One region of the Sneathiella sp. genome, then DNA from elsewhere that is predicted to be linked to it. Evidence: riboswitches for the same ligand, from Rfam matches in the RefSeq annotation. Region 1 holds a riboswitch; each other region holds the start of a gene.
What was found. A riboswitch is a leader RNA that binds a small molecule or an ion and turns the genes downstream of it on or off. The one in region 1 is predicted to bind thiamine pyrophosphate.
Positions count from the first base shown of each region.

Region 2: it holds a riboswitch for thiamine pyrophosphate, as region 1 does, so the genes downstream of both, thiM (hydroxyethylthiazole kinase) here and V7723_RS01880 (hydroxyethylthiazole kinase) in region 1, are expected to answer to the same signal.
Region 3: it holds a riboswitch for thiamine pyrophosphate, as region 1 does, so the genes downstream of both, V7723_RS10665 (ABC transporter ATP-binding protein) here and V7723_RS01880 (hydroxyethylthiazole kinase) in region 1, are expected to answer to the same signal.

Region 1 covers NZ_JBALWD010000002.1:159,348-170,186, forward strand. Annotated here, with positions in the region: gene V7723_RS01855 (VOC family protein) at 1-718, shown strand, start outside; gene V7723_RS01860 (MaoC family dehydratase) at 777-1,259, shown strand; gene V7723_RS01865 (MaoC family dehydratase) at 1,280-1,741, shown strand; gene V7723_RS01870 (hypothetical protein) at 1,784-2,734, opposite strand; gene V7723_RS01875 (MFS transporter) at 2,851-4,101, opposite strand; TPP riboswitch at 4,214-4,315, shown strand; gene V7723_RS01880 (hydroxyethylthiazole kinase) at 4,376-5,113, shown strand; gene V7723_RS01885 (TRAP transporter substrate-binding protein) at 5,110-6,201, shown strand; gene V7723_RS01890 (glutathione S-transferase family protein) at 6,349-6,978, shown strand; gene V7723_RS01895 (YciI family protein) at 7,010-7,372, shown strand; gene V7723_RS01900 (RNA polymerase sigma factor) at 7,382-8,671, shown strand; gene V7723_RS01905 (aldo/keto reductase) at 8,678-9,634, opposite strand; gene V7723_RS01910 (glutathione S-transferase family protein) at 9,634-10,269, opposite strand; gene V7723_RS01915 (thiamine pyrophosphate-binding protein) at 10,357-10,839, opposite strand, start outside.
Region 2 covers NZ_JBALWD010000049.1:9,179-20,017, forward strand. Annotated here, with positions in the region: gene V7723_RS18695 (PAS domain-containing protein) at 1-459, opposite strand, end outside; gene V7723_RS18700 (DUF169 domain-containing protein) at 639-1,415, opposite strand; gene V7723_RS18705 (MFS transporter) at 1,551-2,918, shown strand; gene rpsI (30S ribosomal protein S9) at 2,970-3,506, opposite strand; gene rplM (50S ribosomal protein L13) at 3,509-3,973, opposite strand; gene V7723_RS18720 (PaaI family thioesterase) at 4,133-4,543, opposite strand; gene V7723_RS18725 (enoyl-CoA hydratase) at 4,741-5,547, shown strand; gene V7723_RS18730 (CoA-binding protein) at 5,553-6,044, shown strand; gene V7723_RS18735 (O-acetylhomoserine aminocarboxypropyltransferase) at 6,046-7,335, shown strand; gene V7723_RS18740 (VOC family protein) at 7,332-7,712, opposite strand; gene V7723_RS18745 (COX15/CtaA family protein) at 7,705-8,775, opposite strand; gene thiM (hydroxyethylthiazole kinase) at 8,836-9,651, opposite strand; TPP riboswitch at 9,714-9,813, opposite strand; gene V7723_RS18755 (hypothetical protein) at 9,967-10,248, shown strand; partial or broken gene V7723_RS18760 (Ig-like domain-containing protein) at 10,355-10,839, opposite strand, start outside.
Region 3 covers NZ_JBALWD010000015.1:33,116-43,954, forward strand. Annotated here, with positions in the region: gene V7723_RS10620 (monovalent cation/H+ antiporter subunit D family protein) at 1-1,163, opposite strand, end outside; gene V7723_RS10625 (cation:proton antiporter subunit C) at 1,165-1,536, opposite strand; gene V7723_RS10630 (Na(+)/H(+) antiporter subunit B) at 1,546-2,583, opposite strand; gene mnhG (monovalent cation/H(+) antiporter subunit G) at 2,593-2,949, opposite strand; gene V7723_RS10640 (monovalent cation/H+ antiporter complex subunit F) at 2,949-3,236, opposite strand; gene V7723_RS10645 (Na+/H+ antiporter subunit E) at 3,233-3,709, opposite strand; gene V7723_RS10650 (cold-shock protein) at 4,111-4,680, shown strand; gene V7723_RS10655 (ABC transporter substrate-binding protein) at 4,712-5,650, opposite strand; gene V7723_RS10660 (ABC transporter permease) at 5,673-6,446, opposite strand; gene V7723_RS10665 (ABC transporter ATP-binding protein) at 6,443-7,252, opposite strand; TPP riboswitch at 7,246-7,349, opposite strand; gene V7723_RS19815 (DUF192 domain-containing protein) at 7,395-7,871, shown strand; gene V7723_RS10670 (PaaI family thioesterase) at 7,902-8,333, shown strand; tRNA gene V7723_RS10675 (tRNA-Pro) at 8,444-8,520, shown strand; gene V7723_RS10680 (PA14 domain-containing protein) at 8,690-9,307, shown strand; gene V7723_RS10685 (ETC complex I subunit) at 9,314-9,616, shown strand; tRNA gene V7723_RS10690 (tRNA-Arg) at 9,641-9,717, shown strand; gene V7723_RS10695 (class I SAM-dependent methyltransferase) at 10,053-10,697, opposite strand.

The DNA of each region.
Region 1 (10,839 bases):
CGAACATGACTTGTCCCGTCTTCTCGGCCTGGATGTCTGCCATCGCTCTCAGCTTGAAAATTTTGGCCTCGAAAATATCATGTTCGCCATCAATGGGACCTTTCTGGAGGTTGTGGCGCCGGTTACAGAAAAAACCACTGTTCACCGATTTCTAGCAAAAAACCAGGGGCGCGGCGGCTATATGGCAATATTTGATTGCAGCGATGTTGCCAAACATAAGGCCCTTGCTGGGGCAGCGGGCGTCGACCCTATCTTCGAAAGATACAACGAAAAAGCAGATTTGTTGCAACTGAACCCGAAGCAAACAGGTGCCACCATGGTGGAGTTTGATCACCATTATGGTGGAGACGATCGACTTGGTCGCTATGAATGGGCCGGGGATAACTGGCAAGACCATCTGAGCACTGATGTTACTTCCGATATTCTGGGGATAGAGTTCTGTAGCCCGAAAGCAGCTATGAGAGCGGAATTATGGGCAACGCTTTGTGATAAACACCTGCAGTCCGGTGAAGCCGGCATTCAGGATATCAAACTTGACTACGGTGTCCTCACCTTCCGCCAGAATACAAATAGTCCGCAGGAATTGCTGACAACCATCAACATGACTGTCAAAAATCGATCCCAGGTTCTAAAAACCGCGAAAGAACTGGACTGTCCTGTGACAGACAATAGTTTTGATTGCTGCGGGGTCACGTTCCGACTGCAATCCGCCGCCTGAAGAAACAAGAGCGAGGTGGCGTCATGGCGTCACATAACCGCCAAAAGAGAGGCTTAGTATGACAATTCTTGACCTAGATAATTTTGAAACCGATTTCTGGAAAGATGTCGAAAAACGAAAAACCTGGGATCAAATCATCCCCGGAGAGCTGCGCGATACGCGCCCCGTTACCCTCACCAAAGAAGTCATCGCCCGATATGCGGATGGTGTTGGCGAAGATAATCCCATTTACTTTGACGAAGCTTATGCGAAAACAACCCCGTATGGCGGCATTATTGCCCCACCCTCAATCCACATCCTTCTGATGTTTGCCTGTACCACGACCGAGGATTGGATGCGGTCGCCCGGCACCATAAATGCCGGCCAGAATTGGTCGTACCATATTCCCATCAGACCCGGAGACACGATTACCATGCGCGGAACGGCCCTCGATCGGTTTATCAAGAAGGATCGGTTGTTTGCCGTACATGAAAACACCTTCACCAACCAACATGGACAAGTTGTTTGTACCGGTCGCGGTCAAACAATTCGGCCCAATTAACCTAAAGAGGGATCCGATCCATGACTGCACAGCACCAATACGACCAAATCCAAACCGGAGAAGTTATTACCGGGCGCGCCTTTACTGTGACCCGCGAGACCATTCAGGCTTTCGCCGACGCTTCTCTTGATTACAATCCGTTGCATTTCGATGATAAATACATGGAAAATACTTTCGGAAAAACCAGTTTTGACGGGGTCATCATGCATGGGATGCAAAATTTTGCCCTCATATCCCGTACCTTGACAGACTGGCTCTTGCCAAAAGGCGGATTTCACCGGCGGCTGGAAACCCGTTGGCTAAAACCCGTGCAACTGGGTCATACCATCACGGCCACGGCCACCCTGACCCAGAAAAAACAAACCGATAAAGGGTTCTGGGTGATGTTCGATATTGAGGTGACCAATCACCTTGGCGGACTGGTGGCAGCAGGCAACGCCATGGCTGAATTTCTCGACGTTATCCCCGGCAAACCAGAATAAAGGGCGTGAACGACCGGCTTTAGACGGATACGGCTAACGGCCCTAGTCTGCTGATGGCGGTGCATAAATTGTCGTAATTGTTTCTTTCCAGTCCGCATCCGTCGCGAAATCCGTCGGGCGGGAACAGGTAATGCCGCGGTCTTCAAGGTCATTGCAAAAAATATCTGTAATCAACTTCGTATCGAGATCATAGCTGTGATTGTCATATGAGGCGGCCATCTCGGCTGTCTCAAAGCAATAGGCTTTCCACAAAATGGACAAGCGAACCTTATCAAACGGAAACGATGCAAGGCGTTTCCCATCTTCCATTACCTGCCACTTGTCATCCTGTGTCAGCTCCAACGTGGCATCATATCCGATAGTCTCATAATCGCTGTATTCCTCGGGGCTGCCTACACCGCCCACCCGATGATACATATATTCATTATCTGCCAGCACGCAGGTGTTGGAGAACGGAGGCCGTTCCGTCACCGAAGGTTCGTTGAGGCCATTGGGCCAATACTCAAAATCGCCGCCCTCACCATCGTAAAACCAGGTTATGGCCGAGGCGACCGGGATCGCCCAGTCATGAAACAATCCTGAATACCCCATGGGCGCCAACATCCAGCTCGGCACTTCTCGGTTGGTGACACCGCGAAAAAACGGGAGATCCTGATGGCAGGGGGATGATGGCGCTGGCAAGTTCAAGTTTGTCATCATGGCGACGGGCCGAATAACCTCGGCCTGAAAGGAGGTTTTTGCGGCCTCGATAAATCTTTCGTTGTTGAAAAACGGCTCCGCCCCCTCCATCACAACTTTTCCGCCGAGGGCCCAGAAATTTCGAAACCAGCCGGCTGATGTTTCCCCGACATTCCTGTGAACGGCAGAAAGAGTTTTATACGGGCTGCCTTTTTTCAAGAGATCCATAACTGCGCCCGGATTCTCAAACGCGGCGTCGAGCTTCACCGGGGGAGCCAGAAGGTTTTTTGGTCGAATGGTTTGTAAAACACCCATTTTCAGATCCTTTTTTAGCTACTATTACACACCTATTGCGATCAGGCAATAATCTACGCCCGCGCTATAATCGGTAACATGGAAGGTAAAGAGACCTGCCTTGAGCATTCAAAAAATCACTCTGCCGGTGTGCCAGAAAGATTTTCGTCGATAATACGCTGCGCCGGTAATAATAAGGCGGCACCGGTTATACAACAGGCCGTTAATGCGGCAACAACCATGACTCTATCGAAACCTTCTCCGGATTCGAGGATATAACGGGCGACCAAAAGAGCGAGCGCCCCAATGACCAAATTCAAAAGCAGTTTTACCGACAGGATTTTTGCGCGCCATAAGTCAGGTACATATCGGGATATCACGGCATCCGTAATGGGAATTTGGCCAAAGACGAACGCCATCGCCGCTAAAGCCGAGAAAAACAAGGCCAAATTGGTTTGCATGGACATCAACCCGATCAGCAACGGCTGAGCAACAGCGACAACCAGCAGGACGGTCCGGATATCATGGCGATCAATCAGACGTCCGACAACAAGCTGGGCAAAGGCCGCGATCGCATAAACCAACGCCGCTAGCAAGCCTGTTGTTGCGACATTCACGGTTAATTCGGGCATACTGACTTCAAACATCCGCGGGATGACAAATGTCATGGTCCCGAAGACAAAACCACCCGCCGACGTGACGAGAGCTATGGCAAGCAGAGCCCGCGGCCAGCCGGGCGTAAATCCAACCATCGCCTTTTCGGATGCAGACGATACCGGCGGCCGAACACGGCCCCGCCGGACGAAGACAATAAAACCAACACCCGTGACAATGGCCAGCACGCCCGGAACAATGAAGGCCAGCTGCCAGTTATAATCGGCGAGGATGAAGCCGGTCAAAAGTGGGGCGGCCGCAACACCCATGTTACCCCACACACCGTTGGTGCCAAGGCGCCAGCCAATTTTTCCGCCGCCTTGGATGATCATGGCAATGCCAACCGGGTGGTAAATCGCTGCAAAAATGCCGATGGCCGCCAAGCCAAAGGCCATTTGCAAGGGGGTCTGCGCAAAACTGGTGGCAATAGCCGAGACCCCAATACCAATAAAAAACACCGCAATCATGCCATTTCGTTGCCATTTATCGGCCAAATGCGCCGCCAAAGGAGCGCAAGCCCCAAACAGAACAAGCGACGGAATGCCATATGGGATCATTTCGGCGTAAGCGCCATCCTTTGCCAAGCCAAAGGACAGGCCGGCACTGAAGGCTGCCTTGGCGAATATTAGCATGAATAAATGGTCGACAAAATGACCAAAATTCAAAAAGGTAAAGCGTAATTTTTGGGCGTTCACGGCCAAGATCCGATCGTTGAGGGGTTTCTTTTCTGGCATTTTAGCATACGGAAAAGAGTGTTGTCCCAATACAATCGCGTATAACGGGATTTTCGTTGTTTTCTAGGTAAAATTTGTCGTTGCAAATCCCGGAATTCACCCTAATATAGCCGCCAACTCATCGGGGCGCCCAAAGGGCTGAGAAGCGAAAGAAGCTGACCCGTAGAACCTGATCTGGTTAGAACCGGCGTAGGGATTTGAGGGCAGGTTCATCTTCGTTTCGGGTAATCCATGTTCGCTAACCTTCCGCCAACATCTTATGGTGGAGCGGGATATGAACGAAGAATTGGCACGACACCATCTCAGCTTGATACAGGGCCAGCGGCCCGCTGTACATTGCCTGACAAATACAGTCGTCCAAAGTCTGACAGCCAATATGCTATTGGCCATCGGCGCTATTCCTTCAATGTCATCGGATATAACGGAAGTAGCCGATTTTACGGCCCGCTCCCAAGCGCTGCTCATCAATCTTGGCACATTGGATCCGGGACGAAAAGACGCTATCCAAGCCGCCATTACTTCTGCGAAGAACAATAATATCCCTTGGATACTGGATCCGGTTCTCATTGACAGAGCCCCGGCGCGATTGGCCTACGCACAAGAGCTGATTGGGCAAGCACCAGCTATTATTCGGGGAAATGCCGGGGAAATCGCGGCGTTGGGCTCGGATCCGAAATCATTGGCCCAAAGCAGCCAATCGATCGTCGCCGTGACCGGCGCTATAGATTTTGTCACCGATGGTCACCGGGAATCCGAGCTTCGGGTTGGTCATGACCTTATGAGCCGGGTCACCGGTATCGGTTGCGCTGGAACTGCGGCCATCGCCGCATTTTGCGCGGTGGTTACTGACGCCGACTATTTCGACGCCGTTGTATCCGGCCTCTATATTTTAGGCAAATCGGGCGAAAATGCTGCCCGAAAAGCACCCGGACCTGGCGCGTTTGCCGCAACAATTCTCGACGAAGTATATTTTACCAGCCAATCTTCCTCAACCGAAGGATCCCCAAAATGAGCACTCGCATATCCCGGCGCAACCTTCTGAAAACAGCAAGTATCGCTGCGCCGGCCGCCGCTGCGACATTGATCAGTTCACCGGCACGAAGCACGGAAGCTTTGCAGTGGAAAATGGTCACCTCCTGGCCAAAGGGCGCGCCTGGTGTTGGAACAACTGCGCAAAGACTGGCGGACCGCATCACCGCGATGAGCGACGGAAAACTTAGCGTCAAGCTCTATGGCGCGGGGGAACTTGTGCCACCATTAGAAGTTTTTGGGGCCGTGGGTGAAGGGGTCGCTGAACTTGGTCATACGGCTTCTTTCTTTTGGCAGGGCAAAGCAAGGGCAAGCGTGTTTTTTACAACAGTTCCCTTTGGCCTTACATCTGCAGAGCATATTGCCTGGGTAAATCAGGGCGGCGGACAGGCCCTCTGGGATAAACTGTACGCCCCTTTTGATATTAAGCCCTTCATGGCCGGAAATACCGGAATACAGATGGGCGGCTGGTTCAAAAAAGAGATTACCTCTTTGAAAGATCTCCAAGGGCTTAAAATCAGAAGTGCCGGTCTTGGCGGAGAAATTTATAAACAGATGGGAGCAACTGCGGTTTTATTACCGCCCGGTGAAATCTATTCTGGACTACGAAGCGGCGTTGTCGATGCAGCCGAGTTTTTAGGCCCTTGGAGCGACCGGGCTTTTGGCTTCTACAAAGCTGCCCCCTATTATTACTGGCCGACATTCAACAAGCCCAATGGCACTGCAGAATGCCTTGTCAACAAATCTGCATTTGAAGCACTCAGCCCGGATTTGCAGGCGATCGTCCAAAATGCCTGCGAAGCTGAAAATGCCTACGCGCTTTCAGAATCTGATTGGGAAAATGCCCGGGCGTTAGCGGCCCTGATCGATGACAAGAAAGCTCAGGTTCGCGAGTTTCCGTCAGATATCATGGCAAAAGCAAAATCGCTGACGCCCGGCATATTGGAGAAATTTGTCTGGGGCGATCCGCTTGCTGAGGAAATTCTGTCGTCTTATCGTCAGGCCATGGCTTTGTCAAAAACATGGGCAAAAGTGGGAAGGCAGGCCTTTTTAACGGCACGTGACAGCTGAAATAACTGCCTAATAACAAAAAACTGAAAAAATAGTCTCTCCGTTTGTCGATTAGCGGTCCAGCCGTTCGTCTTATAGATATCCCGCATACCGGCTTATGCCATTTTCGCGGAGAAAATATCTAATAACTCAAGACGGAGAGGTTTCATGTTGAAAATTTACGGTTTTGGATTGTCGCAACCCACAAACGCCGTACGGATGGTCGCGAACGCCCTTAAAATTCCCTACGACTACATCGAGCTCAATGCGCCGGAAGGCGAGCATCGGGCACCGGATCACTTACAACGCCATCCAGCCGGGAAAATGCCGGCCATCGAAGACGGTGATCTTACGCTTTTTGAAAGTACGGCTATTATGAAGTATCTTTGCAAGAAAGCGGGGTCGAGTATGTATCCAGAGGATATCATAGAACAGGCAACTGTCGATCAATGGTGCTCCTTCGTGTCTGTCCATATTTATATGGCGTTCAGTCGAATTGTCTTTAACCGCCTGCTCGCGCCGCAACTCGGCCTTCCCGTTGACGACGCGTCAGCAAAAGCCGGAGTGGAGTTTTTGGATCGTTTTTTGCCTGTGGTTGATCGACAGTTGTCGCAATCTAAGTTTATCGCCGGGGACAGGATGACAATTGCCGATATCAATCTGCTCGCCACTATCGATCCGGTCGACGCCCTGAAAATCGACCTGTCGATGTATCCTCACCTCAGTGTCTGGCGTGAGGCGTTAATACCACAAGCTTTTTATCAAGACGTTCATGCCTTTTATGGACAAGCCGCCTAAAGCACCGATTTATTTTCAAAGGAGAAGACAGATGCAATATTTACTTATGATTTACAGCGCCCAAGGCGCCGGACCCGAGTATGGAACGCCGGAATTTGGAAAGCTTATGACGGGCTACCAGACAATGACAGCAGAGGCCCGCGATAACAACGTCATGGAAGGCGGTGAGCCCTTGCAGGGAATTGAAACGGCGACCACTGTGCGTGTTCGTAATGGCAAAACAGAAATCACCGATGGCCCCTTTGCAGAGACGAAGGAGCAGCTCGGCGGATACTACTTGCTCAATTGCAAAGACCTTGATGAAGCCTTATCCTATGCCGCAAAAATACCCACGGCTGAGTTCGGATCTATTGAGGTTCGACCGATCTGGGATATGACCTCTGTTTCGGAGTAAAAATTGTAGATGACAATGGACAACAGCGCGCGCGTTATCGAACAAGTCGTTCGCGAAGAATGGGGGCGCGTTTTGTCCATTGTTGTCAGCTATACACGTGATCTGGAACTGGCTGAAGATGTAACGCAAGAAGCCGTAATCGCCGCACTGACACATTGGAACGAAAAAGGAATACCAGGCTCACCCCTTGCATGGCTTTTACAGACAGCGCGCCGCAAGGCGATCGACCGCATTCGGCGCCACCGCAATTTCGAACGCAAACGCGCTGAATATGAACTTCTTCTAGAACTGGAACAAAGAGCAGATCCAAATGATAGTTTAAAAGAAGAAGATGCCCATATCCCAGACGAACGATTACGCCTGGTATTTACCTGCTGCCATCCCGCGCTGGCGGAATCCTCGCGCATTGCATTGACCTTACGGACCTTGGGCGGATTGACAACCGCGGAAATCGCCCGGGCATTCCTGGTATCAGAAGAAACCATGGCCCAGCGCCTGGTGCGGGCAAAGCGAAAAATTCGCGCCACCAACATCCCATACGAGATACCGGAAGCAGATTTACTTGAAGAACGCCTTCAATCGGTATTATCGGTTCTCTACTTGATTTTCAATGAAGGGTTTTCTGTAACAACCGGTGAAAATTTATCTCGGCTGGACTTAACTGATGAAGCAATTCGCCTGACACAGATGCTCGCGCATCTCATGCCAAATACACCTGAAATCATGGGGTTGCTCGCTCTGATGCTCCTCCATGATGCCAGAAAACAAGGTCGGGTGGATGCGGTTGGCGCCATGGTGCCTCTGAATGCACAAGATCGCTCCTTATGGCATAAAACTCAAATCCAAACCGGCTGCAAAATACTAAAGCAAGCGCTTCGACTGGGTGCACCTGGACCATACCAAATTCAAGCCGCTATTAGCGCCATACATGCAGAAGCCAAAACACATGAAGCAACTGACTGGCAGGAAATTTCACTGCTTTATGAAAGGCTTTATGAATTCCAACCCTCCCCAATTATCTTGTTAAATGGGATAGTAGCTCAATCTTATGCCCTCGGACCGGAGCGCGCGCTTGGAGCATTGAGCAATCTAGAAAATATTGGCCAATTGATAGAGTATCAGCCTTTTTACGCGGCAAAAGCAGATATTTTTCGGCGCGCCGGGCAATTTGACAATGCTGTCATCGCCTATGAAAAAGCAATTGACCTTTCTGGAAATCAGAAAGAAAAAGATTTTTTGGTCAATCGATTGACTGAACTAAAGGTGCAGGCGGATCCTAGGAAAATTGCCGAAAAATAGGATTTGTCAATTACCCGAAACAGAATCCACCGCACCAAATACGTCCTCTAGTCGAGCAAGATTCTCAGACGATAAAGATCCGCCAAGGATGGAACTGATATTTTCTGTCAAATGCTGGATCTTTCCGGTACCGGTCAGAACAACATCGGCACCCGGCTCGTGCCGGCAAAACCGATAGGCCGCTTCAACAACCGAGGTTGCATCGCCGTTCTCCATAATAAAGTCAAAAGCCGCAGCCGCATCGACTTTGGTGGAATCCACTGCAGCCGCTTTCACTAGCTCAGCGACGAGGGCTGCGAGCTCCTGTGGCTTACTTAACGCACGACGAACAGCGAACATTATTAAAGTACCAATATTCTTTTCCAGAGTTGCCTGAAACACCCGATCCCGCGCCGACGGGTTGATCATATTGAAACCGGCCATCACCACATCCCAATACTCATCTTGAAGCGCCTGCATCAACATCCGGTGCTGCGGATCAACGATAAACCGTTCTGTTAGCCCTAAAAACCGTATTTTTCCCTGCCTTTGCAGATCATGAAGAGCCGGGACTAGTTCTTCCACACATCGCGCATACTGATTTGGCGCAACACCATGAAGATGGAGGATATCAACATAATCCGTTTTCAGCCTTGTGAGCGATTTTTCAAATTCCCGTTTAAAATCGACCGCACTGATAAGATTTGAAGATAAGGGATCTTCCCCGTGCGCAACAACCGGCTGTTTCGTCGAAATCACAGTCGATGCGCGTTTGCCGGCAATCGCCTTGCCAACAATCTCCTCTGTGCCGTAAATGGCGGCCGTATCAATGAAATTTATGCCTTGCTCCAGCGCGGCTGTTACCACAGCAACTGAATTTTCTTCAGAATTTCCGTAAGACATGCCCAAACGGCTATGTCCACCACAGCCAAGCCCGGCAACGCTAACTTCGAGACCTGTCCGCCCTAGAGTAACATATTCCATTAGTCTACCGTCGGTATGTCCATTGTAAATTTAGGCAAGTGATACCCTTTTTGGACGGCCGGGCGGCTCGCGATTCGATTATACCAAGCCTTTACGTTAGGGTAATCATTGAGGTTAATTGTCTGCCATTCGAACCGGGATATCCACGGCCAGATGGCAATATCCGCGAGACTGTAACTTCCCGCGACATAGTCACGATCTGCCAATTGCTGATCGAGGACGCCGTAAAGGCGCTTGGCTTCATTCAGATATCGTTCTTCTGCATAGGGTGCTTTGCCCGGATTAAATTTGGTGAAATGATGAACTTGGCCGCACATCGGACCAAGTCCGCCCATCTGCCACATGAGCCATTCCATCATTTCCCAATAGGCGTTTTCTTCGGCCGGAATAAGATTGCTGCCCGCCTTTTTCGCCAAATAGAGCATCATGGCGCCAGATTCCATCATTCTCACGCCAGTCTCATGATCAAAAATTGCTGGTATTTTACCGTTAGGAGCAATTTCCAAGAAGCCTTCGTCTTTTTGCTCACCCTCCGTAATATTGATGGATTTTACGGTATACTCTAAACCAAGCTCTTCGAGCAGAATAGAAACCTTACGGCCGTTGGGCGTTGTCCAAGTATAAAGATCAATCATTTTAGCGTTTCCTACTCATAATATGTGTCGAGAACCCGCGAAAGCAGGTCCCAAATGTCAATGTTTCTTAGAAATTCCGACTATTTTTCAGTGGGGGTGGTCTGCTTCTCCCTGTGCCCGAGCTTCCGACAGACTCTGTTGCGGCGTCAAAGCTTCCGGATCAACCACAATTTCAATAACTGCTGGTTTGCCACTGGCAACAGCCTGCTCATATATATCGGCAAATTCCGACGTTTTGGTGACAGTCGCCCCAAACGCACCGTACGCCCGTGCAAGAGCGGCAAAATCGGGATTAAATAAATCCGTTGCGTATACGCGCGTCGGATATCCTCGCTCCTGATGCATTCGAATGGTGCCAAGCATGCCATTATTCACAATAATAAAAATTACCGGCGCATTGAACTGCATGGCCGTTGCCAGTTCCTGACCTAACATCATAAAACAGCCATCGCCATTAAAACTGACGACGGTTCGGTGTGGTTCGGTTATTTTTGCGCTGATTGCAGCTGGCACACTATATCCCATGGCGCCGCTGGTCGGTGCGAGCTGAGTGCGATAGCACTTATGTTG
Region 2 (10,839 bases), on a different contig from region 1:
GCCGTTTCCTTCAAATCCGTTAGAATAGAAAACCAGTCGATTACAATTGTCACACTCATCTAGTAAAGGAAAACCAACAGATATGGTTCTGACGGTTTGCCCGCTTTCCGCCGTTCCGGTCAATGTTGTAATAATCCCGCAGGGCCGTCTCGTCAGTTCCAGCATAATTTGACCAGCTTGTGCCCGTGTATCTTCAGGATAAAAATCCAATAGGTTTCTTCCCGTAAGTTCAGTTCCCATTTGCTCGGCAAGATTGGTTCCAGCAAGGCGCGAAATAATTTCAGTCTCTGAAATAACTTCGTATATTTGAATACCAGGTAAAAGTGACACTATTTTCGTTGGATCAAATTTACTACGCCGTGGCACCAATTGATCATAGTCTAGTCCACGCCAGTATAGTGCGAATTCCTTGGATTCTTCAGTAATCCAGTCAATTTCTTCAAAAACTTTCATAGACATAAAAATACGCCCTGTCCCACCCAGAATAAAGTCTCGCTATTTTTGACTAGCGACCCTAAAATTTTTTCGTTTTTAATTCACTTGTTTTATATACATACTCTCCTTTTATGCAACCCTAGTTTGACCGATACACTTTTTTGCAAATAATAGTTGGGTTAATACATAAACCCTTATTGCGATTATTTGTTGTAACTTACAGCCAACCCCGCTCGAGCATCATTTTGAATTCCATATTGGGGAATGGGATACCGCAATCCGTTGGAAGAAAGCTTGGCAAGACCTTCCACCACTTTAGGAAGATATGCAGGTGGAATAGCCATCAATAATTCGTCTTCCATAACACCACCATAACGGCGCTCTGCGAAACATGGCAGCGACAGGCTAGGCTCCCCCGTCGACAAAGCTCTTCCCCAGGAATCAGCGCAGGAAGATTCTCCCACGACACTAAAATCCAGTTTCTTGTATCCCGCCCATTGTAAGCCGTTAATAAACAAGATCATTTGTGCTGGTGTCATATAAATCAAACAAATATCTGGCGGGTTCAATCTACCGGATGATAAGGGCGATACAGCCATCGCCGTGTACGTTCCTGCCGGTACGACTTGCATTGCCGTTTGGTGATTAGTGGCATCTTCCGTTGTCTCGTACCAAACGCCGGCATAGTTCTCCCCTTTTTGCCAAGCGTCGTCCTGGGGGCGCAATCCAAGCACAGCCCCACATTGAGCACCGACGAAATCATCAGCCGTGGCACCGACAGTCCAACCTAACCGGCAAGCCTGCGCGACAATTTGATCCGCGGTGTGAATGAATTGCGGGCGCCGAATGCGATCAACGGCTTCCATCTCTTCAACCGTTTCGAATAACTTCATACCAATTGGTGTGGCCCGTAACCGAAGGTACTTGTTAAGCCCGCCGAGAAGCTCGTCCCAATTATAAAATTCTTTCATCTTTTTCATTTTTTTCTCCCTTTTTTATAGATTGGCATGGCCGCATTTGAATGTCACCTGGTTAGGCCGCCTGTATACTATTTTACAAGGCCGCTTTATCCGCTTACGGTTAAGTATTGAAATTCGCGATGAGGTGTCACTCGGATGATCCGAATTACCGATGAGAACCGAAAATGGTGGGTTCTCGCCGCTATGGGCGGCACACTCGCACTCATTGTGCTTGACGAAACCGTCGTTGGCGTCGCCCTTCCAACTATTCAAAAAGAACTCGGCATGTCGCAGGTCGGTAGCCACTGGATCGTCAATGCTTATTTTCTGATTTTCACCGTTCTCGCTGCGGCGGCAGGTAAAATGGGAGACTTATTCGGTTACCGCAGGATGTTTATGGGCGCCCTCATCATTTTCGGCTTATCTTCGATTGCCTGTGGATTTGCTGAAAATAGCGCCTGGATTATCATTGCGCGCGGATTTCAGGGACTTGGCGCGGCGGTGATCTTTCCGTTTACTGTCGCAATGATCACAGCTGTTTTTCCACCAGAACAACGCGGACGAGCCTTTGGCATACAAACAGCCATTGGCGGCACATTTATTTCTCTCGGGCCGCTGGTTGGTGGATTTTTCACAGAGGTACTCAGTTGGCGATGGATTTTCTGGATCAACATTCCGTTGATCATTATCATTGCCGTGGTGGTCCTATCTGCCTGGCGCGAACCACACAAGCCAACGAACGAGGGAGCTTCAGGATTTCAACAAGTCGATTTCAAAGGACTTGGATTGATGATTGTCGCTCTAAGCACCTTCGTCATTGCCGCAATGGAAGGGCCGGATTACGGTTGGGATAATCCATTTATCATGGCTGGATTCGCTGTCGGTCTGATAGCTGCAATTGCGTTTGTTTTTGTGGAGACACGGTTGAAAAATCCACTCATCGAGCTCTCTTTGTTTTCCATGCGCACTTTTTCCGTGATGAATGCCACCGTATTTATGGGCGAGTTCGGCAAAATAGCCTTGATCATTTTTGGCGCCCTTTTGCTGCAAGATAAATTTGGCATGAATCCATTAATTGCTGGCGTTGCCCTGCTGCCAGCTGTCATCCCTTCTCTGTTTTCATCGCTAATTGCTGGATCTTTAGCCGACAAATTTGATGCCCGTAAAATATCACTTATGGGTTTGGTATTGAACTGCAGCGCAATGGTCTGGATGGCGGTGACCGTTACTTTGGATAACTATTACTACCTTATTCCAGCCTTTATCGCTTGGGGTTGCGCACTACCGTTCCAATTTGTTTCAACCCGCCGTGCCATCGTTAATTCCGTGGCTGCCGATAAACTCGGCCAAAGCAGCGGATTGACCATGACCGCTCAGTTATTAGGCGGAACCGTAGGCATGGCAACCTGCAGTGCCCTCTACGCAAGCACAGGTCATTTCGCTGTATTATATCTTGTAACAGCGGCTATCATGGGGATTGTTGCGCTCGTTGGCTTTTTCAAGATGCGCAGTGAATTTGCATAAAAAAAGGGCCCCCCGAAGGCAGCCCTTTTCGTATTTGTATGTCCGTCGCGATTAACGCTTGGAGAACTGGAAGCTCCGGCGCGCTTTCGCCCGGCCGTATTTTTTCCGTTCCACAACCCGACTATCGCGTGTCATGAAGCCTGCAGCTTTCAAAGGAGGCCGCAATGCAGGTTCGTAATATGTCAGTGCTTTGGAAACACCGTGACGTACGGCACCAGCCTGGCCGGATAGTCCGCCGCCTTTAACCGTACAAATGACGTCAAACTGACCAACACGATCAGTTACTTCAAACGGCTGCAACAAAAGCATCCGCAGAACAGGACGGGCAAAATAGCTTTCCTGGTCCCGACCATTGACGATTACCTTACCAGAACCTGGTTTGATCCAAACACGTGCAATCGCGTTTTTCCGTTTACCGGTGGCATAGGAACGGCCTTGCTCGTCGATTTTTGGATCCGGCAAGGCAACTTCGATAACTTCTGCAGCTTCGATAACTTCTGCCCCGGCTTCAGCGGCGGGCGCGTCAGCTGCGGCTGCGCCGCTTGTCAGGGTTTTCAGATCCTCAAGGGAGTTTGCTTCATCAGCCATACTTAGGCTCTCCTTACGTTCTTGGAATTCATGGAAGCTACGTCCAGAACTTCGGGGTTTTGTGCTTCATGAGGATGTTCCGCTCCGGGATATACACGGAGGTTACTAAACTGTTCCCGGCCCAATGCACCGCGCGGGATCATCCGCTGAACAGCTTTCATAATCATGCGTTCCGGATTATCACCGCCCAGGATCTTTTCCGCTGTGCGGCTTTTGATCCCACCAGGATAACCAGTGTGCCAATAGAAAATTTTGTCAGTCAATTTTCTGCCTGTCAAAGCGACTTTCTCGGCATTGATGACGACAACATGATCACCGCAGTTAATGTGCGGCGTAAACATGGGTTTATGCTTACCGCGCAAACGGTTCGCAATAATCGAGGCAAGACGACCGAGAACGAGGCCTTCAGCATCGATCAGCAGCCATTTTGAGTCCACCTCAGAGGGTTTCGCAGAATAGGTTTTCATTTTAAACTCAGCCTTCGCTATAGCGTGCCATAACAAAACAAAGGGAGCACATCGCTCCCCGGTATGGCGCGGATATAATCCCTGTTGAGAGTCATGTCAAACGAAATAACGCAATTATTTCACTGATTTAACATTACGGTATCATATTACCGCATAATTTTACTTTTTTGGTGGAATAGCATATGTCAATGTTGCATGAGCTACTGGATCTTCAATTCCGATGGAGTAAATAGATATTTCCCCGGTGGCAAGAGTCTTGCCTAATTTAAGAATATTTCCCCTGGCAACTATGTCACCGGGCGCAGGTTTGCGCAAAAAATTAATATTCAAATTTGTTGTCACTGCAAGTGCCACCGGCCCGATTTGGGCCAGCAGTAAAAGATACATTCCAGTATCTGCCAGCGCCATCATTGTTGGGCCCGATACCGTACCGCCGGGGCGAAGATGTTGATCGGTTACCGACATTCGAATGGTAATTGTCTTATCATCCACATGCTCTACCCGCATATTCATATGATCTACTTGCGGAAAATGTTCACGATTGAAGTCTTCAAGCATTTTGGCTGTCATCAAAGTCACAGTCAATTTCTCCATATTTCTTAAATTATTTCTGAAACCATAAGCAGCACTCGAAAAGATGGCAACTTATTCTCGGTGAACCAGCCAATTCACAAAGACCATACAGTCATTGATCCTCTATCATAATAAGCTATGTTATGGTCCAACAGCGCGAAACGAACCTGTCTTCCGCAGAAAAGGAGGGATTAATGTCTGAAATAATCAAAGAAGAAATGATAGACGAAGATGCCATCGTCCTGACCATTGCTGATAAGATTGCGACGATACGGCTAAACAATCCGGCAGCGCGAAACGCTCTCTCAACCAGCGTCATGGCCAGTATTCAGGAAATGCTCGACGATCTGCACGGCTCCAAAGAGGCGCATGTTGTCGTATTGGAAGCAGTTGGACCGGTATTTTGTTCAGGACATAACCTGAAAGAGATTATTGGGATCGACCGTGAGGCGACGATGCTAGAGCTGTTTGAGCAATGCAGCAAGATGATGCAGAGTATCGTCAATCTGCCCAAGCCCGTAATCGCCAAGGTAAATGGCATGGCAACAGCGGCCGGAACTCAGTTGATCGCTTCATGTGATCTCGCCTTTGCATCCTCAACATCAACATTTGCAACGCCGGGTGTAAATCTTGGTTTGTTTTGTTCGACGCCGATGGTTGCTTTAAGCCGTAACGTATCTCCCAAACACGCGATGGAGATGCTGTTAGGGGGTGAATTTGCGGACGCCGAGCAGGCAGCTCGTATTGGGCTGATAAATTATGCGGTAGCGGAAGAAGATCTGGACAAGACGGTTCTTGACTATGCAAACCGTATTGCGTCGAAATCTCCCCTCACCGTCCGTACTGGAAAAGCCGCATTCTACAGCCAACTGACAATGCCGTTGGACGAGGCCTATGCTTATACGTCACGCGTCATGTCTGAAAATATGCAGACGCTAGACGCACAAGAAGGCATATCCGCCTTTTTAGAAAAACGTAATCCGAAATGGCGCGGTGAATAGCCCTTATGAATCATGACAATTATGAAGATGCTTATATCGGCGATATTCTAAATACTGTCGAAACGATAGCCGTTGTTGGCGCCAGCGATAATCCGGCACGCCCCAGCTATTACGTTATGAAATATATGAAGCGTAAGGGGTTTCGTCAAATTCCGGTCAATCCTGGCAAAGCTGGAAACGAGATCATCGGTGAGACTGTCTACGCCTCCTTGCTTGATATTCCCGTACCTGTGGACATGGTCGATTGCTTTCGAGCCAGCGACGCCATTCCCGGTATCGTTGATGATGCGATTAAAATCGGCGCCAAAGTAATCTGGATGCAACTCGGTGTCCGTCATGACGAGGCCGCCGCCAAGGCTGAAGCCGCCGGTTTAAAGGTTGTCATGAATAAATGCCCAAAAATTGAATACGGACGCCTGTCCGGTGAGATTGCATTCATGGGTGGGCGCTCCGGCATAATTTCCGCAAAACGTCAAAAACTTGTTAGAAAGAAATAATATGAGCGATCCGAAATTTGAAACCTTGTCCATTCATGCCGGTGCAACACCCGACCCAACCACAGGCGCCCGTGTAACACCAATCTATCAGACGGCGTCCTATGTTTTCGATGATGTGGATCATGCGGCAGAACTTTTCAACCTACAGGCTTTTGGCAATATCTATAGCCGCCTTACCAACCCAACCAATGCCGTGCTCGAAGAACGAGTCGCAACACTTGAAGGCGGTGCAACAGGTCTTGCTGTCGCGTCAGGTCACGCGGCGCAATTGGTGACATTTCATACTTTAATGGAAGCTGGCGACGAATTTCTGGCATCAACTCGGCTATATGGCGGATCGATCACTCAATTTAGCCAGGCGTTTAAGAAGTTTGACTGGAACGCCATTTTCGTTGACCCGAAAGACCCGGAAGATTTCCGAAAAGCCATGACACCAAAATGTAAGGCTATTTTTATCGAAAGCCTTGCCAACCCCGGTGGTGTTATGACCGACATTCAGGCTATCGCGGATATCGCCCATGAAGCGAATATTCCTCTCATCGTTGACAACACATTGGCTACGCCATTTCATTGCCGACCCATTGAGTGGGGCGCAGACATTGTTTTACATTCGGCCACAAAATTTCTTGGCGGACACGGAAACTCTGTTGGCGGGGTTATTGTCGATAGTGGAAAATTCGATTGGCGGGGATCCGGAAAATTTCCAACAATGAGTGAACCTAACCCCTCCTATCATGGCCTGAAATTTCACGAGACCTTCGGCGAACTAGGCTTTGGCATAGCATGTCGCGCATTGGGGCTTCGCGATTTGGGTCCAGCGCTATCCCCTTTCAATGCTTTTCTGATACTGACGGGCATCGAAACCTTGCCCCTTCGCATGGAGCGCCACAGCCGAAATGCACTCGCCGTTGCCAACTATCTCAAAGACCACGATAAAGTGGCTTGGGTTTCCTATGCAGGGTTACCCAGCGATCCCTATTACGAATTGGGACAGAAATACCTTAATGATGGGGCCGGTGCGGTTTTAACTTTTGGGATAAAAGGCGGGTATCTTGCCGGTATTCAAATGGTCGAGAATATGGAACTCTTCTCGCATTTGGCCAATATTGGCGATACCCGCAGTCTGATCATCCATCCAAGTTCAACCACACATCGCCAACTTGAAGAGGAACAACAAGTAGCAGCGGGTGCAGGACCAGATGTTATCCGGTTATCCATCGGGATCGAGAATATAGATGATATTGTCGCCGACTTGGCGCAATCGCTTTCCAAAGTCACGATAACCGACTAACGATCATATGTCGCAAGTTCGATAAGGTTGAGATCCGGGTCCCGCACGTAAATGGATGTGATGGGCCCGGTTGCTCCTGTACGACTAACAGGCCCTTGTAAAATAGATATGGACGCCGCCTCCAACTTGATCTGCAATTCAGCAAGATTGCCTGACAAAATAAAACAAAGATCCGCGGTTCCGGGTTTGGCAAGCAGCGCTCGCGGCTCCAATTCTCTTCCTTGAATATGTAAATTTATTTTTGAGCGCCCGAACGTCAGCGCCTGTCGGCCCTCCCCGAAAACTTCAAGCCCCATTCCAAGAACATTGCAATAGAATTCCTTGGTATCTTCGAGATTTGCCACCGTCAGGACGAGATGATCTAGCCGATCAATCATAAGAACGCCTTCCATAGAGTTCGTGAACCACAAACAGACTGAACGTCAAAACGATAATACCACCAGCCTGATGCAATGCTCCCAACGACACAGGGACCACGTAGAGCAGCGTAAGGATACCAATAAAGATCTGAATAAACACAACAATCAACAAATATGATATGGACGATCGAACCGCCAATTCAATATTTTGAGAGCGGCTAATCAGGTACAAAAGAACGCTGACAGCGGCAACAGCATAGGCGACCATTCGATGGGTAAATTGGACGGCAGCGGGATTTTCGAGAAAATTTACGTACCAAGGCTGCATGTACAGCAATTCTTCCGGTACAAAATGGCCCGCCATTAATGGCCAGTCATTAAAGACAAATCCGGCATTCAATCCCGCGACAAACCCGCCGATCAGAATTTGAAGGGAAATTAGGGCAAGCAAAGCTATTGACCAGAATCGAGCGGATCCAGGTTCCTGGCTCCTGCGGTTTTTTACGGGGCGCAATAGATCAAAGACTGTCCACAAAATCACCGAATAGATCAAGCTGGCAAGTGCCAGATGAGCTGTTAGGCGATAATGGCTGACATCCGGATCATCGACAAGACCGCTCTTGACCATGAACCAACCCATGCCACCTTGTAAGCCGCCCAATATAAAGAGAAAGGTCAGCCGCGGAACCAGCGGGCCCCGGATCCGCCGGAAAACAAGAAATAAAACAAACGGGATAAAAAAGGCGAGGCCAATGACCCGGCCAAGAACACGGTGGGAAAATTCAAAGGCATAAATCCCTTTGAACTCCGATAATGACATCCCCTTGTTCACCTGTTGATACTCCGGGAACGCTTTATACCGGTCAAATTCAGCTGTCCACGCCTGGTCACTGAGCGGCGGCAACCAGCCCGTCACGGGCTTCCAGTCGGTCATGGACAAGCCTGAATTGGTCAGCCGGGTCACTCCGCCCAGGACGATCATCGCAAATACCAATATAGCTACCAGAATCAGCCAGGAAACAATCAGTTTCTGGCTTGTCGGGACCGCGGCAGAAGACGATACGGCATGTTCATTTTCCATGCTTGGCAACATACCGAACTACCGACAGAATGCAATGCCTTGCGACCATCCGCCGCAGTTCTAAGAGACCTCTCGGACATTCAACCGAGCCATCAAATCTTCCTGTGTTATCGCATAGAGCTGATCGAGAAATTGCGGCAGGAAACTGCCTGGGCCCTGTGATTTCATTGCCGCCATTTCCCCTGCAATACTTACCAGTGAGATGGCGTTTCGCGCCGCGGTATAAGGGGTTTCGCTCACCGCTGAAAAAGCACCTGTAATTGCTGCCAGAATACAGCCCATTCCCGTGATATTCGGCATAAGACTGGAACCATTTGCATGGATCGTACAATTCGTTCCATCGAGCACCACATCTTCCGGGCCGCTAATAGCTATCGCCGACACATCAAATTCATTTATCAAGGATTGTGCTGCCGTGATTGCGTCAGACGGCAGGTATAAACTGTCTACCCCTTTTGATTGCACCTGTTGATTGGCGAGCGCCAGTATTTCGCCGCCATTCCCCTTCACGATTGGTCCATTTGCCTGTTTAAGAAGAGAAAGTGTCGTATTTGTTCGTAGGGCACTTGCTCCGGCGCCCACTGGGTCAATAACAATCGGAATTCGCTTTCTATTGGCATATTCCACCGCAATCTCCATGCTCTTTATCTGCTGCAAATCCAGCGTTCCAATATTGATAACCAAGGCATTGGAGATACCGACAATTTCTTCAAGCTCTTCGGGCGCATGGGACATAAGGGGAGAGGCCCCAAGTGCAAGCAGCGCATTCGCCGAAAAATTGGTGACAACAAGATTGGTAATATTGTGAATCAGCGGCCGGTTTTCGCAAATCGATTCATAGTCTGACCAAATTGACTCTATAATTTTCTGTTGCATGTCCTTGCTTCCATTTATGTGATCGTAGGAAACGTGACATCAACAACCGACTAAAAGGGCGATTTCTGACAACGGCACACTCCCTACGCTGGTTTTAACCAGATCAGGTTCAAAGGGACAGGCAAACAAGCCATCTCAGCAATAGCGCCCCTGGGGTTGTAACACTGGCACTTTACTGTTTGTGCTCCTGCGCTGTCTAGTTGAATTTAACCAAAAATATCGCCTTCGAACCCTCAATCGTACGGGAGCCAATTACAGCTCAAATAATAGTATTTTACATTGACCTGACTTAAGGCCAGCGTGATATGAAAATGAATGCCCACGCTCGGAGACCTCAAAACTTATAACCGCAGAATTGAAATTCGGTGTCATGACTGCACGAGATCTGCTGTGCTGGTCACCGATATATTAATTGAAAATTTGAAAAAGCGCTTACCGCCTGCCCTTGTCTATGTGATGCCAGTTGAGAACATTTCAAAGCGCATGGTCTGTAGCAGCACCAACTGCCAATCCAAGAACCTGTCCACCTACCCCGCGCCCTCGCCGACGACACCTTTTGAAACGGGTTATGAGTATCCTCATTTCACTCCGGGATAAGATTACTCTGTGTCGGGATTTCTATAATCCGGGCATAAACCTACGTCAGCAATTGAACCGGCAGCGCGTTGAGCGCGGCGCGATTCTGAGTGCCGTGTAACGTCATTTATACTGGAGTTTGCCAATTCGCAGCAAGCACACTATCCAATGGATCATATGTAGGATCCGACAGATCAGTCTCGCCACCGCCAGGCGGAGAGAAACTAGCCATGGCAGAAACAAGGGCTTCGACACCCGTTATATCTGTTACTTGCCCATCACTCGTCTCAATACCTTCAATCTTGTTATCAGCTGCGGCATACCAGTTTTCGACAGTGATCTGATCACTGGTGCCAATAACCGAGATGAGTAAGTCGTCCCCCGTTTGCTCGAACCAAAGCTGGTCATGGTCGATGCCTGTATCAAGGACAAGGGTGTCCGAGGCCCCATCCGAGGCGTTATCATCAATAACGTCCTGGCCGTCACCACGAGTGAAGATGTAGCTGTCTGCGCCCTGACCACCCGAGATCGTATCATCGCCTACGCCACCTTCCAGAACGTCAGCGCCATAACCGCCTTCAAGTATTTCATTGCCGTCATGCCCGATGAGGA
Region 3 (10,839 bases), on a different contig from region 1:
CCCAGCACGAACCCAAATGTCGTGATTGGCATGCGTTGCCCAATGCCTTCGAGGTCTTTCAGGTAAACGGAACCAACCGCATAGAACATACAACCAACAGAAAGAAAGAGGCCGGTTTTAACAATAGCATGGTTAAACACATGGACGAGCGATGCCGTCAATCCGCTTTCGCTGGCAAGTGAGATACCAAGAACCATATAGCCGAGTTGGGCGACGCTGGAGTAGGCGAGTAACCGTTTGAGGTTTTTCTGAAATATTGCCACAGCGGACATGGACAGAAAGCCGATGACAGCGAGCGGCAACAGGATGTCAGCAAGATCGATGATACCGAAACTGTAATCGCCGCCGAAAACCGTATAGATGAACCGGATCAACAGATAGACAGATACTTTGGTCGCTGTGCCCGCAAAAAAGGCGGTAACGACGCTTGGCGCATAGGTGTACCCGTTAGGCAACCAGATATGGAACGGGAAAAGAGCCAGTTTAATGACAATCCCCACAACCAGGAAACCAACAGCGGCACGTATGGGCCGAGTATCTTCAATATCTGAAAATCGCGACGCAATATCCGCAATATTCAACGTGCCGGTCATGACGTAGAGCAAGCCGACGCCGATAAGAAAAAAAGTCGCGCCGACGGTTCCAATAATTAGGTATTGGTACGCGGCCGTAAGCGCGCGCCGGTCATTCTGCGCACCGGCAGCAATCAACACATAGGACGATAGCGACATGATTTCGAGGAATACAAATATATTGAAAGCGTCGCCGGTAATACAAATGCCCATCATTCCTGTCAGAGCAAGCAAATACGCGGCATAAAACAAACCCTGTTGTTTTTCAGGAATTTCACTGGTGATGCTTTCTCGTGCATATAGCAAGACGCCAGTGCTGATGCCGCTGATGATCAGCAACAAAAAGGCGTTTAAAGGATCGACAAGATATTCGATCCCCCAGGGCGGCGCCCAACTACCCAGTTCATAAGAGATTGGCCCCGTCGCATTGACTGCCAGGATCAATTGAATGCTAATTAGGAACGATATCGCACTGATGATCGTGGTTAGCGCCCAAGGTAGGCTCTTGCCCTTGAGAAGTGCACAAACGGCGGCGGAAAGCAAAGGAATGACCACGACGAGGATCGGATAATGGGCGGACCAGAAAGCCATTCTACTTATCTTCCTCTATCTCAAGTTCGAGGATCTCGTCTTCATCAATCGTCCCAAAAGTTTCCTTGATCCGGACAACAAGCGATAATCCAAGCGCCGTCGTCGCGACGCCAACCACAATGGCTGTGAGGATAAGTACATGGGGCAGGGGGTTTGAATATACAGGCTCAGGTGCACCTTCCAGAGCTTCAACGACAATTGGAGCCGTGCCGCCGGTGATTTTTCCCATGCTGATATAAAACAGGAAAACTGAAATCTGGAATAGGGAGAGCCCAATGAGTTTTTTAACGAGATTGCTCCGGCTCATAACAGTGTACAAGCCGATCATAAGTAGAATGATGCAAATCCAGTAATTGAAATAACTAAAATACATTTCTGGTCCCTAATCCGGCATCTTTGAGACAGGATCTGCACGTCCGACAAACGCGTAGTAGATTGCCAGCATGGCGGCGGCAACAGTGATGCCAACGCCGAGTTCGATTAACAATATCCCGAGATGTTGACCACTGACCGGGTCGCTCGATAGAACATTGTAGTCGAGGAAATTACCGCCCAACAAAATGCCAACGATGCCAACGCCTCCATACAGAAGGACACCAAAAGCAATCAAATACAAAACAGCGTTCTGACTCAAAACCCGTTGGGTAAATTGCAATCCGAATATGAGCGCATACAGAATAAATCCGGCCGCAAAAATTACACCAGCCTGGAATCCGCCTCCGGGCCCATAATCTCCATGAAACTGAACATAAAGTGCGAACAATAGAATAAACGGAATCAGGAGCTTAGCGATAACGTGCGGGATAAGGTCATGGTCACTGCCAATCCCTAATAAATTGCGGCTTTGGCCGTTTCTTGATGTTGTGTTTTCTTTTTCTTCGTCGGTTTTCTTGCGTCTGCGCTGGCCGAGAATGAGCAGCACACCGATACCGGCCGTAAAGACAACAGTGGTTTCCCCAAAGGTATCAAATCCACGGTAACTGGATAGTACCGACGTTACCATGTTCGGGACACCAATTTCAATTGGACTGATCTCGATGTATCGAGGCGCAACATGGGTATGAACCGGGTTATCCGGACTACCATAAGTGGGCAATTGATATGTCGCGTATACGAGAACAGCTCCGACAGCTAAACAAATTGCCATAGGTGCCGGGGCTATTTTTATGCCTGCTTTTTCTTGAGATCCGACAAGCGCGAGTGTGCCGATATACAGAACAGTACTTATTCCAGCGCCAACGGCCGCTTCTGTGAAGGCTACGTCAACGGCATCGAGGCTGACAAAAACAAGCGCCATGATAAAGCTGACAATACCGAGCAGCATAGTTGCCACGAACAAGTTGCGCACTGTCAATACTGTCAGCGCCCCGGCAACCAGCAGAAACATTAAAAAAATGTCAATAAACTGAGCTATGATCATTCCTCCCAATCACGCGTCATTACTTTGTCCGTCCGCGGGCTCGTCATCGCCTGCTTTAAATCCATCCAGTTTGGGTTTCAAACCTGCCACGAAACTGGCATGGGCAAGGGCATAGGATGCTGTGGGGCTGGTAAAGAATACAAAGACAATGACCATGAGTAATTTTACTGTAACCAACGAGAACCCGCTTTGAAAAGACAGTCCGACAAAAATTAGAAAGGTGGCCAGTGTATCGGCCATGCCGCCGGCATGGACCCGAGTGTAAAGATCCGGAAGGCGGAGCAAACCGAGACCTGTGACTAAAAGGAGGAGGCTTCCGGCAATCAGCAGGACCCAGGTTGCTATATCCAGGACAATATCAATCATCATGAATCCTCAGACTTGGAAAGCCGGCCGCGCAAGGTACCAAATTTGAAATATTTTAAGACGGCGAGTGTGCCAATAAAATTCACAAGGGAGTAGACGAGCGCTAAATCCAGAAAATCAGGTCTGCCGGTAAGGAAACCACCTACACCAATAAGCAAAACGGTTTTTGTTCCGATTGCATTGACTGACAGGATGCGATCGTAAGAAGTGGGCCCGAGGATCGCGCGACTGAGTGCGAAAGCGATACTCACAAGAATTGCGATCGCCGTTATTGCATAAATGATCATCCTTCCCCCATAACTTTCGTGACCCTGCGATCCATCTCGCCATTTTTTACACCGTCGGCGGACGATTGCGTCAAAGAATGAACAGTTACCTCATCACCGTCCAAGTCGACAGTAACTGTGCCTGGTGTCAGCGTAATTGAATTGGCATAGATAACTTTGCCGAGATCAGAAGTCTGTGTCACTTTTGTCGTGAACAGGGAGGGGTTAAGATATTTTCCAGGGAAAAGAACACATTTGGCAACATCTAAATTTGCTTTAAAAATTTCGACAAGCAACCAGCCCCAATACATTACAATTTTTGGGCCTAAATGTAGCGGATGTCCTTCATGGTCAATAACGTCCATGCGCCGGGCGATGAGAGCCGTCAATAGACATGAGGCGACACCGAACCCAGTAATCAAAGGTGTATAATGACCAGATAAAAGCAGCCAAACCGCCATTAGAACAAGAAAAAGACTGATGGTTTTTAGCAAGTTGCAATCTTCCCCTGTTTGACGACGATCAGTTTAAACCAATTATTTATTGAACTTCTTTCTTTTGTATATGCCACGGGAATTACCTGCCTGCAAGAGCGAACAGGGCAGGAAGTGTTGCAAAGTGTTTTATTGATCAAGTCAGAAGCAAACTGGGTAGAAATAGATGTTTTACTACCATTTCAAATGGAGAAATTTCTAATCAAACTCGATAAAATAGGATTGGAAATGGCTTGTATAATCTAGAAAGGTTTCTGTGTGGCGGCATGATGCCACTGGGCTGGTTTGGAATGTTTTGAAGATGAGATAACGCGAATATTGAATTTATGATTAATAATATGCTAACCTATCTCTCTGGCAGGAAAGAGAAAAAGTGCGTCTGGTAGTTGTGGGAGTATTTTATGACGGCAAAAATCGAGCAGTTACATAGCAAAGATGAAGTCCGAGCGTCAGTTGAACCTCAGGAAGTGTCCTTTGAATTAACCGGCCGGGTTAAGTGGTTCAATACGGCGAAGGGGTTTGGCTTTTTGACGCCTGTTAGCGAACCAGGCGACATCTTTCTTCATTTGTCCTGCCTGCGTGAAGCCGGCCATGAGTATGTCGCTGAAGGGGTCAGTATCAGCTGCGAAGTTGTGCGCCGGGCTAAGGGCCTGCAAGCAATTAAAGTACTTGATATTGATACATCCACGGCGGTGCCGTTTGAACCTTTGCCTGTCGCAAAAGATAACGTAACCACACATCCCGCAGTACAAGGCGAAGGAGATTTTGTCGACGTGGAAGTGAAATGGTTCGATCCTGTAAAAGGATACGGTTTCTTGTCTCGCGGAGAAGGAACCCAGGATGTATTCGTCCATATGGAAACTTTGCGGCGCGAGGGCGCATTACCAATACAGGCAGGTCAACGGTTTCGGGTACGTATAGGGGATAGCGATAAAGGTCCGCAGGTCGCCGAAATCGAACGCCCTGAGTAAACATACTCACGGCGTTCGGATCCATTTAAAATTAATCTAAGGCAATGGCATAGCTCTTGATCGGCGGTATTTCCTTTATGAGGCCGCGGCCCTTCATGAATTTGGCAAAACGGTTATATCTACCAACATCAAGTGCTCCGGGACGCAATGCAAAGCGGGGCAAGGTCGCTGCCCAAGCCTCTTTGTTGAGTTTATTATCTAACTCTTTGTGCTTTTTAATAAAGAGAGACCAGCTTTCATCGGGATGATTGATAAGATATTGAACGGCTTCTTCCAACGCCCTTACAAATGGTTTGAGCCGTTCGTCTGAAAGCTTCTGGCTATTGGCGATAACAATCAACTCATCATAGCTTGGTATGCCTTCTTCTTCTGGATAAAAAGCATGGCCTGGTCGCCCCTCGATTTCCATTTGAAACAATTCAAAATTTCGATACGCCCCAATAACGGCATCAACCTGACCTGACAATAAACTTGGTGAAAGCGAAAAATTTACATTTATCAAGGTAATGTCTTTCGTTGTCAGCCCCACCCCCTCAAGCATCACGCCTAGAAGTGCTTCGTCAAAACCACTGACAGAATATCCTACTTTCTTGCCCTTTAGATCTGCGATCGTTTTAACCGGGCCGTCTTTAAGGACTAGCAAGGTATTCAATGGCGTCGCAACTAGTGTAGCTATACGGGTGACCGGTAAGTCCGCGGAAATTTGATAATATAACTGAGGCTGATACGTAATGGCCAGATCGGCCTTGCCCGCGGCGACTAGTTTTGGCGGGTCACTGGCATCTGCGGGAGCAATGAGCTCAACATCGAGTCCGTATTTTTTAAACAAGCCTTTTTCCTGCGCGACAACAAGAGTGGCGTGATCAGGATTAACAAACCAATCCAATATCACTGTAAGTTTTTCAGCGGCATTGGCAGCGCTTACTTGCATAAGCATAAATGCAAGGATAACGAGGAACCTTAATTTCATTAATTTTCTCCGGAGTGAATTTCTAACGGTTTATTTGGTCAGGCTGCCACGGCATGATACGGCGTAAAATGTGGTCAACCAGATAATATAGAGATATCGCCATAAGCGTGAGAACAAATAGGCTGGCAAAAAGTAGATCTGTCTGGACGCGGGCATTTGCATGAAGCATGAGAAAGCCCAGTCCCGCAGAAGAACCGACCCATTCTCCGACAATGGCACCAATAGGAGCAACGGCAGCGGCAACGCGTATGCCAGAAGATAGTGACGGTAAAGCAAAGGGTATTTTTATATATCGATAATTCAAAATGAGCTTCGATAATTTTGATTTTGTACTTCGTTGTTGCAAAAGACTGGAGAGACTTGTCCAGGCAGGATCTGTTCGGTTTAGTCCGTCGAGAAAACCAACAGCTACGGGAAAGTATATGATCAAAGCACCGACGATTATTTTAGGGCCAATACCGTACCCAAGCCAAAGCACGAGAATAGGGGCAATGGCAAAAACCGGAACAGCTTGGCTGGCAATCAAGACAGGAAATACCCATTGACGCACCGGTCGGTATGCCGAAATCATTAGCGCTGAAAACATCCCAAAGGTAAGACCCACTAGCAGCCCAAGCAAGATTTCAATCGCTGTAATGACAGCGTGCTCGGCAATTAAGCCTATTTTACTGACCAGCGTATTGAGGACGAGCATTGGCGACGGCAAGATATATTTCGGTAAGCCTGTTATCTCGGTAATGGCACCCCAAACAACAAGTAAACCCATAATTATTATAATCGGCCGCAGGTAATTCATACAGCGTCACCGTCGGTTAGCGCAAGCTGGCGCATAATTTCTGAATATTGGTGTTTCAAATAATCATCTGTTGGGTCGCGTGGAATAACGCCTTCGGGTATGATTTCCGGAGATAATGTGACGGGAGACCCGGAAAGGACGTGAACGACATGTCCCAACCGTAAAGCCTCCATCGGGTCATGAGTGATAAGCAATACCGTCTTTTCTTGTAATAGATCTGCCGCCAATCCCTGCAGCCGGAATTTGGTGATAGCGTCAAGGGCCGAAAAAGGTTCGTCCATGAGAACGATAGGGCAATTATCCATTAATGTTCGAGCAAGAGCTACGCGTTGCCGCATGCCGCCGGACAGTGTATCTGGACGAGCGGTTTCACGGTCTGCCAAACCAACATACTTCAGAAGCTCCCGGGCACGATCAAAATCAGGGGTGTCTCCTCTGAGCCTTGCGCCAATAACAACGTTGTCAATCGCGGAGGCCCAGGGAAGCAAAAGGTCCTTTTGGTCCATAAATGAGATTCGATTGCCTAATGGGGCATTATCGCTGCAACTAAGGGAACTACCGGAAGGTAAAGGGATGAAGCCAGCGATGATTTTCAAAATACTGCTTTTACCGACACCACTAGGCCCGAGTAAGCAGGTAATTTTACCAGGTTTTAAAGAAAGCCGCAGATCGTTGAGAACAAGAATGTCGCCAAATGTCAATTCGGTTAGTCGTAAATCAAGTCCAATTCGTGCATCTGCTTGATTAGCGGCGATGGGCGCGCTACCCTTTGCTCGAAATCGATTATTTGAGATGTCAGAGGCCATTAATAACTCGTTCCTACGCAGGTATTAGCCTGATCAGGTACCGGGGTCGTTCCTGTATTGGAACCTCTCAGCCGACATGGCTCCCCCCGAGGAGGGGCCACTATAGGGAATATATTTTTCTCAGCAAAGGAAATTTGGGAGAATGTGTCTGAACATTGGGAAATTTTACTGCAGTTGTACTCTGGTGGCTCTATTTTGCCTTCTTTTCTCGACGACTTCAACGGACGCGAGCGAGTTTGAGACGCGCTCGATATCTGTGAAAACAGTTTCACAGGAGATCAGACTACTTGTGGAGGTCGCGGATAACCAATCACTTCGGAATAGGGGATTAATGTATCGAGAAATGCTCGAGCCAATGTCAGGTATGCTGTTCGATTTTAATAAACCGACGCCCGTTTTTATGTGGATGAAGAATACGCCGCTATCGTTGGACATGTTGTTCATAGATGAACAGGGGAAAATTCTATATATAAAAGAGAACACAATACCGGGTTCACTTGACACGATCTCAGCCTCTCAGCCTGTTCGCGCAGTCTTAGAAGTTGCAGCGGGTTTTGCGCTAAGGCACGAAATCAGAATAGGCGATACCGTCAAGGATATTATTTTTAGTAATTATTAGAGTAATGCGTAAGAAAGTGCCGACATAAAAATGAAAAAGAATATCGGAGAAGCCAATATCCCCGAAGGGTTCGAGGAAGTCATCGGGGCAGCTCCTTTTGCCAATCGAAATGGTCCGTATTATGAAAAGAAAATTGATGATGAAGTTTCCATACGAGCTTTTCGGGCGGCAGAAAAACATTTGAATGGTGTAAAATTAGTTCATGGTGGCATGTTGATGTCTTTTGCTGATTCAGCGCTTGCCCGCGGCGTTATTCGTGCAACCGGTCGTCGCTGCGTCACCATCAAGATGAATTCGGAATTTTTATCACCAGCACGTGCCGGTGATTGGATAGAAGCCCATGTAGAGGTTATAAAAAGTACCAAAACTGTGGTTTTTGTTCGAGGAGAGCTCAAAGTAGGACGCCGAACGATCTTTAAAGCCGATGCGATATTTCATTACGTTCATGTTGGGCGTGACTAAAATTCTTCCATCAAAAACATGGTGAGTGGCTCTCGTGAAAAAAAGATGAAGTTTTTTCGATCATTCACTTGCGGGGCGCTCCGCAATAGTATAGATCATCACCTCACGTTCGGGGCGTAGCACAGCCTGGTAGTGCGCTCGCTTTGGGAGCGAGAGGTCGCAAGTTCGAATCTTGCCGCCCCGACCAATATAAAAACGCTGTAAAACAAGATTTTACAGCGTTTTTTTTATACCTAAAATTAATATCTTATGTTCTGGCGTTTTCCCTTATATTGAATGTTGTGTCGTTTCGATTGCCGTAATTGAAAATTTCTCTAAAATAGAGGTCAAATAGGTTTCTAAGGGATTACAGTGTCATGTTTAAATTTATTATGAAGTCAGAAATTTCAAAAATGGTTTCCGCCGGACTTTTGGCGATAGGAATAACTTTTACCGCATTTACGGTTTCAGCCGAACCCTTCACGGGATTGAAAGCTGCTTCACCACAACCCAATGCAGCTGAATTGACGCCAGGCCTTGCCGTCCAATATTATGGGGCGAAATTCAATAGCCTCGAGGACTTGGAAGGTTGGATGAAGTATGACGACGGGACTCCCGGTATCCCAATACCCATGTTGAATTACCAGGTTGGTGAAGGCGATGTATTGACGACTAAAAGTAACGATTTTGTCGGCGCTATCATCACAGGTTTTATCAAGATGGATAAGCCGGGGCGTTACACATTTATGGTTCATTCGAATGATGGGGTTTATCTGGCAATCGGTGATAAGCTGATTTATGAATTCCCAACGGTTCATGCAGATGCGTTTTCAGATGAATTAGTACTTGAGATTTCCGAGCCGGGCTGGTATCCGATCCACATTAAGTATTTTGAAAAGAAGAACACATCTACTCTCGAACTTTATTGGGAAGCCCCAAATGGGGGAGATATGGATTATGTTCCAGCAGAAGCGTTCGCACATATAGGAAAGTAAGGCAGCATGAGCCTCAAAGCGAGAATTTTTCAGCCGGCTAAAAACGCCATGCAATCGGGCCGTAAGGGTACCAAGCATTGGCGTTTGGAATATGCACCTGCTGCGCATAAATATGTAGAACCGTTAATGGGCTGGACAGGTTCGTCAGATACGACGCAGCAAATCGTCGTGGATTTTGATGATAAAGAAAGCGCGATCGATTTTTGTCAGTCAAATGACATTGACTTTACGGTATTTGAGCCTAAAAAACGCAAGCTGCATCTGAAAACCTATGCTGACAACTTTTCTTTTAGCCGTGTGAGAGGCTGACCCTGCGTCGATGCAAGAGATAATGGCCCCGTAGCTCAGCTGGATAGAGCAATTGACTTCTAATCAATAGGTCGCACGTTCGAGTCGTGCCGGGGTCACCATATAAGCCGTTGAAAATGTTATATTTTCAGCGGTTTTTTATTTTCTGAATAATTTGTTGATTTCAATAGGTAAGCACCGGGTAAGCATTTAGTTCTGTAATTTATGATAGATTGGCGTATATAATGATCTATGATTGAGGATGCCTCCACGCCGTAAGTTAGGTCATGGACCATTAAATATGGCATTCCAATTTCGTTGTCCGCTTATCGCTAATAACCAGACTATAATAAAGGAGCGTAAATTAGTCCGAGTCTGACCCAAAGGAGACTTCCTTATTTGATTTCGCGAAAGACAGCAATGCGGACAAAGCAGCCTTTCAGCCTGCTAGTAAAACTCAATTTGCGTTCTTCTTGGCTGCAATAAAGTAGCTAGATGCCCCCGAAAATATTTTCTGTGTTTCCGCAGCTTGAAAGTCACCGCCACTTACCAACTCATCCAAGTCAGAGCTTTGAAGCCGTCGTATCGGGACAGGAATGATCCCAAGCCTACACAATAGACGAACAAGCTGAATTTGGGCGCTAACAATAAGAGACATCTTATCCCGCAAGCACGGCGTTACAGAAATAAAACTCCCCTCAGGCTTTAGAAGTTCATGTGCCCTCCGCACGACGCGTTGCGGATCGGGCACTGTATGGAGCATGTTGAAGGCTAAAATGACATCAAACGAGCCTTTGCTGAATCCTTCGTCAAAAATATCGGCCTGCGCAAAGCTGACGTTACCAATGCCATTTGCGGCTGCTTTTTCCTTTGAAAGTTCAATCATTCTGCCAGCAATATCAATGCCTTGAATTTCTCCCACATGGCTGGCTAGTTCACAGGCTGTCGTGCCTGTTCCGCACCCATAGTCCAAAACAACATCGCTTTCCTTGAGGTGCCTCTTTGCGCATTCCCTTGATGTTTGATGGATATGTTCAAATCGCTCTTCGGTCCGGTCGTAGTTGTCGGCAGATTTATCCCAGAACTCTTTCGGTTTACTCATCGTGCGGCTTCCATAAAATTCAGAACTGTGTGGCGCTCCCGATGAGTGCCAGAGGACTTACTTCAACGCGTTCTTCTGATCGGTGATCCTACTTGACCCCTGCCAACCACCTTACGTCATTCGACGTGTTGTCTACAATCCG